2 regions of the Yoonia phaeophyticola genome follow, and region 2 is predicted to be linked to the other one. Evidence: riboswitches for the same ligand, from Rfam matches in the RefSeq annotation. Region 2 holds a riboswitch; the other holds the start of a gene.
What was found. A riboswitch is a leader RNA that binds a small molecule or an ion and turns the genes downstream of it on or off. The one in region 2 is predicted to bind cobalamin.

Region 1: it holds a riboswitch for cobalamin, as region 2 does, so the genes downstream of both, AABB29_RS13260 (DUF1636 domain-containing protein) here and cobW (cobalamin biosynthesis protein CobW) in region 2, are expected to answer to the same signal.

Annotation. Positions count from the first base shown of each region.
Region 1 covers NZ_CP150951.2:2,617,129-2,621,548, forward strand. The annotation lists gene AABB29_RS13245 (hypothetical protein) at 1-51, opposite strand, end outside; gene AABB29_RS13250 (hypothetical protein) at 44-1,078, opposite strand; tRNA gene AABB29_RS13255 (tRNA-Phe) at 1,494-1,568, opposite strand; cobalamin riboswitch at 1,988-2,204, shown strand; gene AABB29_RS13260 (DUF1636 domain-containing protein) at 2,324-2,719, shown strand; gene AABB29_RS13265 (ABC transporter ATP-binding protein) at 2,716-3,516, shown strand; gene AABB29_RS13270 (ABC transporter substrate-binding protein) at 3,513-4,420, shown strand, end outside.
Region 2 covers NZ_CP150951.2:372,472-376,891, reverse strand. The annotation lists gene cobN (cobaltochelatase subunit CobN) at 1-393, opposite strand, end outside; gene AABB29_RS01970 (GNAT family N-acetyltransferase) at 442-891, opposite strand; gene cobW (cobalamin biosynthesis protein CobW) at 888-1,949, opposite strand; cobalamin riboswitch at 2,162-2,378, opposite strand; gene smc (chromosome segregation protein SMC) at 2,603-4,420, shown strand, end outside.

The sequences.
Region 1 (4,420 bases), 1.7 Mb from region 2:
GATAGCGCGAAGTGCATCAAAATCTGGTACAAATTTCTTGTCGTCAGTCATCGGCGGCCTCAACCTGTATTGCTGCACGCGCCAAGACGATCTCGCCCGGCGGGGGTCTTGAACCGACCCCCACTTTGTGTGCCTCGAGCATTTTGCCCACGAGAGCGCCTTCGATAGCGCGCTTGTTTCGTTCCCGCCAGTCGGCCAAATCTCGATTTTCGGCAAGAGGGAAGTAGACGCAATCGCGCTTCTTGACTCTCATTTCCACTAAAGCAGAGTAGGGTTTGGATGTGTCCATCGGCTCCAAAAAACACAGTGGGTTATCCTCTTCGTCTAAAGGCCGATCAGGAGCTTCAAGCAAATAATCACCTTTCAGCAATGCATCGAATTGTCTGGGGTCACCAAGCACCTCATGTCCAATTTCCCAAGTTGGGCCGCTGGATTTCGTAACGATCTTTATGCTGATTTTTTGTGACAGGTTGTCTTTGTCCTGATCGTCAGACTGCCTTCCGCGCTTACGGCTGACATCCATGCCAACCTTAAGAATTTTATGCGCAACAGCAAGGTTTGCTACCCCCGCAAGTTCTTCCGACGAAGTCGATTTGTGTAAGCTTAGCTTTTCCCGAAAAATTGAAACTTGGTCTTCGGTCAGAGTCTTCTCGTACCGCCCCAGTCGTGCGATCGTACAATTGCTGAGGACTAAGTCGATGATAATTCTTCGAAACCGCAACCGGAAACTTACGTCAACATCTTCAATAAATTCTTGTTCGCCAGCAGAAACTACCAAGTTCAATGGTGAAAGGTTAAAGTTCTCCTGACCTTGATTTGGTAAGAACAGCTCCAAGAAAGCAGCCCGCTCTAATGTGTGAGCGCTAATGGAACGCGAATACTTGGCAGTCAAAGCAATCTCCAAATGGCGAATTTTCGATCCAGCATAATGTCGTTTCAGTCGAGATGCAGAGTTTCCTAGAGCGGGCAACTCGTGGGTGACCCTTTCTCGGCAATAAATTGATTTTTGTTCCATTTTTTGGTAACATTCATACATGACTTGGGCAACGGGGTTGGTCGAGTCTGGTGCCGGGGGCATCCAATTTTTTCCAACGGAAACTCGCAATGGACAGCTTCACGCTTTCCGTGCGCGATCTGAGACGTGCCACTGGTTGGGGCACTCATCGTGCGCGTTCGATCATCTCGCGGCCTTATCGGCTGGCTCATAAACTAACCTCGCCCGGTCCTAAGGGCGGTGGGCGAACTCGCCTATTTCGCTTGCACCGAGCAAGAAATCATGGCGATTACGGGTCATTGCACTTCGAAAGAAGTAACGCGGTACACCCAAAGCGCCAGCCAGCGGAAACGGGCTGAAAGTGCTCTAGCCCGCATGTCTTATCGCTCCGCAAAGGAACGGTAGTAGAACGAAAAAGTCCCACTTTGCATGCGAGTCTATCGGAGTGGGACTTTTCAGATCCGCAACCATCTAAAAACAAAGGATTTTCATAACATGATGGTGCCCGGGGGCGGAATCGAACCACCGACACGAGGATTTTCAATCCACTGCTCTACCCCTGAGCTACCCGGGCATTGGGTTAGCAAGGCTTGCCTTGCTACTGGGTAGCGGCGTTTTAGACGCGCCTGCGAGGGGTGTCCAGAGGGAAGTTCCGGCCTTTTTGTGTTTTTCGGCCGCTGCTAACGCACCGCCAGTCGCAGTGCATTGGAAAATGGGAAAATCCTGCGGGGTCGACGAGAACAGGATCGCGCGCTAGAGCCGCTGCGGGAATGGTGATCAGCAGCGCAATCGGCATCTGTGGTACACAAACGGCGGTTCAAAACCCGTGATCAGAAGTCGGGGCGCAAGATGCATGCCACGCATCGTGGTTTCGGCCGTGCGCAACCACGATCGCGCCGATGATACGCCTTGGTTACCATTCCACCCCGGCTCTCTAGAAGGCCATCAGCCTTCAGCGCAGTATTTCGATGATTGACTGCTCCTGAATTATACGATTTGCTATGCGCCGATGGTTCTCTGACGCCAAAGCGCTGACGAGATGAAAAGGGAACACGGTGAGGCGTAGCCAGTAGGCACCAAATCCGTGACTGCCCCCGCAACTGTGAGCGGAGAGCGACCCCGATATGAGCCACTGGACATTATGTCCGGGAAGGTTCGGGGAAGCAGCGACCCGCAAGTCAGGAGACCTGCCATCACCGTTGCGCAAACGCGCATCGGCATTTCAACACGATGCAGGCGGGGTGTCTGGTCAGGAGCATAAGATGGCACAGCGGTTTCGCCGCCAATGGCACAGTTCTTCCTTCGCCCGTCTGAAAGGCGGAGGGCCGAATGAAGCATCGCATTACAATTTGTACATCCTGTCGTAACAAAGGCACTGCGTGCCGCCCGGGCTATGAGCTGATCACGCGCCTGCGGCAGGCGATTGCAGCCGCCGGGGATGCCATCCCCGAGGATTTTGAAATATCAGGCGTGGCCTGCATGGCGGGCTGTAGTCATCCCTGCACCGTGGCCTATCACGGCACAAAGAAAGCGAGCTATCTTTTCGGGGATATCGATCCGGGCGAAGACATCGACGATCTTGTCACCTTCGCCAGGCAATATGCCTATCTGCAGGATGGCTGGTGTTCCTCGGTGGATCGGCCCGGCAAATTGCACAAATCCACTTTGGCCCGCATCCCCGCTGCAATCATGGCGATTGAAGAAGACGGGGTGCGCGCGTCGTGAGTGCGGCTGCCCTCTCTGTCCGGGACCTGTCCTGGTCGCCCGGGCGCGGGACCGACACGCTTTTGCACCCCACCAGTTTTACGCTGGGTGCTGGGCGGGTGCTGGGCATTGTCGGGCCCAATGGAGCGGGCAAAACCACCCTGCTGCGATTGCTCTACCGGTTTAACCGCCCGTTGACAGGGCAGGTCTGTCTTGACGATACCGATATCTGGGGCCTCTCGGCACGCGCCGTCGCCCAGCAAATCGCGGCGGTCTTGCAGGAACAGCCCAGTGATTTTGCCCTGACAATCGGTGAAATCGTCGCTTTGGGACGCACGCCGTACCGACGCGGCTTCGCGGGAAACACAGGGTCCCGTGACCAAGAGATTATCGACCAGGCCCTGGCGCGGCTTGATCTGCATGGGTTGGCAAACCGCCATCTGGGCACTTTGTCAGGGGGCGAGCGTCAGCGCGTCATGGTCGCCCGCGCCCTTGCGCAAGAACCGCGCCTCTTGATCCTTGATGAGCCGACCAATCACCTTGATATCCGTCATCAGCTTGAGGTGCTGGACCTGATCCGAAACCTGCCGCTGACGATTGTCACATCCTTGCATGATCTGAACCTCGCGGCGGGGGTCTGTGATGACATTCTGCTGCTGCGCGCCGGGGAAACCATCGGCTTTGGGCCGCCTGATCAGGTGCTGTCCGAGGCCGCCGTCTCGGACGCTTTCCAAGTCACAGCACGCCGCGAACGCCTTGCGCCCAGCAATGCGGGCCATCTCACCTTCCATCTTCCAAACAAGGAACCACACATATGAAAAAGGCACTCCTTTCCTCTGCTGCGCTGATCCTCGCAGCCGGGGCTGCCATGGCCGAAACCACCGTTCAAAGCTGTGACCGAACGGTCACCTTCGACGCCCCGCCGGAGCGGGCGATCTCAAACGATGTGAACCTGACCGAAATGATGCTGGTGCTGGGTCTTGCGGACCGGATGGTTGGCTACACGGGCATTTCGGGTTGGAACAAGCTCGATGCTGAAATGACCGCCGGTGTTGCCGAGCTGCCGGAACTATCCGCCCAATACCCCTCAAAAGAGGTGCTGGTCGGCGCTGACGCCGATTTCTTTTTCGCAGGCTGGAACTACGGGATGAAGGTCGGTGGCGAAGTCACGCCCGCGACATTGGACCCCTTCGGCATCCAGGTCTATGAGCTGACCGAATCCTGCATCCACATCATGGACAAGCAAAAGGCCAGCATCGAAGACATGTATGCGGACCTGATGAACCTTGGCACGATCTTTGATGTGCAAGACACAGCAGCCGCGCTGGTGGATAGCTACCGCGCCGAACTTGCCGCCTTCACAGGCGATCTGGAAACCGGTGATCCCTTGCGCGTCTTTGTCTATGACAGCGGCGAAGACACACCCTTCACCGCCGGGCGCTACGGGATGCCCACGGCGCTGATTGAGGCGGCAGGCGGCGTCAATATCATGGATGATTTCGAAAAAAGCTGGGCTACTGTCACCTGGGAAGAGGTTGTTGAGCGCAACCCCGAGGTCATCGTGATCGTCAATTACGGCGAGGTCACCGCCGCACAAAAACGCGATTTCATGATGTCCAACCCGGCCTTTGCGGGCCTTGATGCGATCAAGAACGACCGTTTCGTGACGCTGGAATATGTCGAAGCCACACCGGGGCCGCGCAATATCGAGGCGATCAAAAC
Region 2 (4,420 bases):
TTCGGGAATTGTCGAAAGCGCGCGTAGTTCGGGATCAGGTTTGTCATCGCCGGGCAGCGCCGCAAAGGGGATGCCCGCCGCATGCAGCCGCGCCGAATATTGCGTGAGCCCGTATTTCCAATAGCCCGCGCCGCCAAGGATGCGCGCGATCACCAGCCGTGATTTTGTGGCGCAATTGTCCAGATGCAGATCGACGGACATCGGGTGCGTCAGATGCATCATATTGGCCAGCCGCAGACTGGGTGGGTCGGTCATTTCGGACCGTGCGGCCGAGAGCGCCGCAAGCTCGGTATCGGCGGCGGAGATGATCACCAGATCGGCGGGCGTTTGGGCCAGATCGACCGGCTCATTGCCGTCGCTGATGGCCCCGGGGGTGGCGGCGAGCAGATGCATGTCAGGTCGAGGCCCCGGATCGGGGTCCAGGGCAGGCGCAACCGGGGATCACAGGGGTTTCTCCATGAAGATCGAGCTGTTCGCTTCGACATAATCGCCAAAGACGCCGCATTCGGTGAACCCGTGCCGTTTGTAAAGCTTATGCGCGGCATGGAGGAGGTTGCCGGTTTCGAGCTTTATGATGCTTGCCCCCTCGTCGCGCGCGGTATCCTCAAGCTGGCGCATGAGCGCGTCTGCGATCCCTTTGCCGCGCGCGGCCTCATCGACGAACATTGATTTGATTTCGGCATAGCCGGTTTTGAGCGCGATGGCCCCGGTGCCCAGGATCTGATCGCCTTCGCGTGCGGTGAAGAAATGGATGTGATCGGCAACCAGATCGTCGATTTCCAGATAGAAATTGTCTTCGGGCGGAAAGAGGCTTTGCATCAGCGCGTGGCTTTGCTGCAATAGCGCGGTGGCCTGCGGGTGATGCGGATCTGTCCGTTCGACGATGATCATGCTTGCAAGGCAGCGCTGATGGCGGCGTGATCCAGCCCGGCCTCGCCGATGACGACCAGCTTTGTTGCGCGGGGAGTATCGCCAAAGGGCTGGTCGAAATACGTGTCGATGCGCGGACCGACCGCCTGCAAGGTCAGCCGCATAGGTTTGCCCGCAACGGCGATAAAGCCTTTGAGTCGCAGGATGCCATGGTCGTTGATCACTTTGGCCACTTGGGCAGTGAAGGCATCTGCATCTTCGATTTCGCCGCGTCCGACAACGAAGCTTTCGAAATCATCATGGTCATGATCGTGATGGTGATGATCATGGTCGTCTTCATCATCATGGTGGTAATGATGGTGGTGTTCATGCCGCGCGGCCATGTCCGTTTCGGCACCGATCCCCTGACCCAGAAGAACGTCAACGGGCAGCGCGCCCATGGCGGCTTTGACCACCTGAACCCCGTCGCGGGCGTCTGATTTGAGCTGGCCAGTCAGCGTTGTCGCCTCATCGGCGCTGAGCAGGTCGGTTTTGTTCACGACGATCATATCGGCGCAGGCCACCTGATCTTCGAAAAGCTCGGAAAGTGGGGTTTCGTGGTCGAGGTTTTCGTCTTGTGCGCGCTGGGCGTCGACCGCCGCAACATTATGCGCGAATTGCCCATCATGCGCGGCGCGCCCGTCGACCACGGTGACGACGCCATCTACGGTGACTTGGGTCGATATGCCGGGCCAGTTGAACGCCCGCACCAAAGGTTGCGGGAGCGCGAGCCCGGAGGTTTCGATGACGATGTGATCTGGTTTGTCTTCGCGGGCGAGAAGCGTTTCCATTGTGGGGATGAAATCATCGGCCACGGTGCAGCAGATGCAGCCGTTGGAGAGCTCAACGATATCGTCTTCGGTGCAGGTTTCGATCCCGCAGCCTTTGAGAATGTCGCCATCGACCCCAAGATCGCCGAATTCATTGATGATCAGCGCGATCTTTTTGCCTTGGGCGTTTTGCAGCATGTGGCGGATAAGTGTGGTTTTTCCGGCGCCTAGAAAGCCGGTGACAACGGTGGCTGGGATTTTTGCGGGCATGGTGGTCTCTTTGATCTGGCTGTTTCCAAATGGAATGCCGGCCCTGCGGGGCCGCCATACGACAAGATTGGTTTGGCGCGTCAGGTGATGTTCGGATGCAGCCAAATGGCTGGAATGCGGGCGCGGTCTGGCATCGGATCCGATTTGCTGCCGTGTGCGGTATCGGGTGTTCTACACATCTGTTCCTCCTGTGCCGCCAACCCCGACGGCAAGTTGCATTGTTCTTGTATGGCTGGTCTCCTGGCTTGCGCGTCGCTGCGGGTTGCGGCCTTCCCGGTGTCCCAGTGGCATTGTCGCAACGCGCTCTGCGCATACAGTCGCGGGGGCGGCTGTGGCTTGGGGCCTCTGATGAAGATCGGCCCTATCCACATTCCCATTTCATCCCCTGTGCTTGGCACGGATCGGGGAACCATATGTGCAAAGGTGTGCGCTTTTGCCATTGGCTCCGTCAAGGCCGAAACCGACAAAATGGCGCGGCGCTGCGCCTTTTGCTGCCTCCGGCGGGAGTATTTTGGGAAATAAGAAGCGGATATCCGCAATATCTTGTGGATAAGTGCGGGGAAATCCCCTTATCTTGTTTGCTTTCGTTGACACGAGCGCGGCCCACAGGACAGTCTTGTTCAACGTCAGGGAATCAAGAGCAGGTAGTCCCCGTGCGATTTAGTAAGCTCCGTTTGAACGGCTTTAAGAGTTTCGTTGATCCGACCGATCTGATCATCGCTGATGGTTTGACCGGTGTTGTCGGTCCCAATGGCTGCGGTAAATCCAATCTGCTGGAAGCCTTGCGCTGGGTCATGGGTGAGAACCGCCATAAGGCGATGCGCGGCGGCAGCATGGAGGACGTGATCTTTGCCGGTGCATCCTCGCGTCCTGCCCGTAACTTTGCCGAAGTGTCTTTGATCATCGACAATGGCGAGCGTCTTGCCCCCGCCGCCTTTAATGATGCAGATAATCTGGAGATCATTCGCCGGATCACCCGTGATGCGGGATCTGCCTATAAGGTAGGCGCAAAAGATGTCCGTGCCCGCGATGTGCAGATGCTGTTCGCTGATGCCTCAACCGGGGCCCATTCGCCTGCGCTGGTCCGGCAGGGGCAGATTTCGGAGTTGATCAACGCCAAGCCCAAGGCCCGCCGCCGTATTCTGGAAGAGGCCGCGGGGATTTCGGGCCTTTATCAGCGCCGCCATGAGGCTGAGTTGAAGCTGAAGGGTGCAGAGACCAACCTGACCCGCGTGGATGACGTGATTGAGCAGCTGGCAGCGCAGCTTGCGCAATTGGCCCGTCAGGCCCGTCAGGCAGCCCGTTATCGCGAGATTGGGGACAAGCTGCGCAAATCGGAAGGCATGCTGCTGTTCCGGCGCTGGAAAGAGGCGGATGAGGCTCTTTTGGCCGCCACAACGCAATTGCGCGAGCGCACGACCGCCGCGGCGCAGGCGGAAAAAGCGGCGCGTGAGGCGTCAAAGGGCCGCCAGATTGCCGAAGACGCTCTGCCGCCCCTGCGCGAGGAAGAGGCGATTGCCGCCGCGGTGTTGCAGCGTCTGCAGGTACAGCGCGATACGCTGAAAGATCAAGAACAGCGCGCGCTTGATATGATCGACACGCTGCGATCCCGGATCGATCAGCTTGGCCGCGATATGGAACGCGAAAGCGGGCTGAACAAGGATGCCGGCGAGACGATTGAACGCCTGGAATGGGAAGCGCGCGAGTTGGAAAAAGCCGGGGAGGGGCATACCGAACGGCTTGAGGCCGCCCATGTGGCAGCGCGCGAAGCAGCGGGTGTTTTGCAAGAACGTGAGGCCGATGCAGCCCAGATGACCGAAGATGTGGCCCGGCTGGCGGCCCGTCACCAATCGGCGCAGCGTCTTGTGGATGATAACCGCACAACCCTGGACAAAAGCGAAGCTGAGGCTGCCCGCGCAAAGACCGCTATGGAAGAGGCGCGCACGGCCCTGACCCAGGCAGAGGCAGATTTTGCCCGTGCTGGCGAGGCTGAGAAAGCAGCCGTTGTTGCGGCTGAGGCGGCAGATAAGGCGCTGACCCAGGCCGAAGCGGCCCGCGCGGACACTCAAGCGCGCGAAAGCGATGCGCGCGGTCTGCGGTCTGAGGCTGAAGGCGAGGCCAATGCGCTGCGCGCCGAGGTGGCCGCGCTGGCCAAATTGGTCGAGCGAGACACGGCCGAAGGCGGGCAGGTGCTTGATCTTTTGCGCGTGCAGGGCGGTTATGAAAAGGCGCTTGGTGCGGCGCTGGCCGATGATCTGCGCGCGCCAGAAGTTGATGCCAGTGCCAAATCGGGCTGGGCGTTATTGCCCGGCTATGCCACGTTGCAGACCTTGCCCGAAGGCGTGATGGCGCTGACAAATTACGTCACCGTGCCCGAGGTTTTGGCCCGCCGGATGAGCCAGGTCGGGTTGGTTGATGCGGCAGATGGCCCTCGTTTACAGGCTGATTTGAAACCCGGCCAGCGGCTTGTG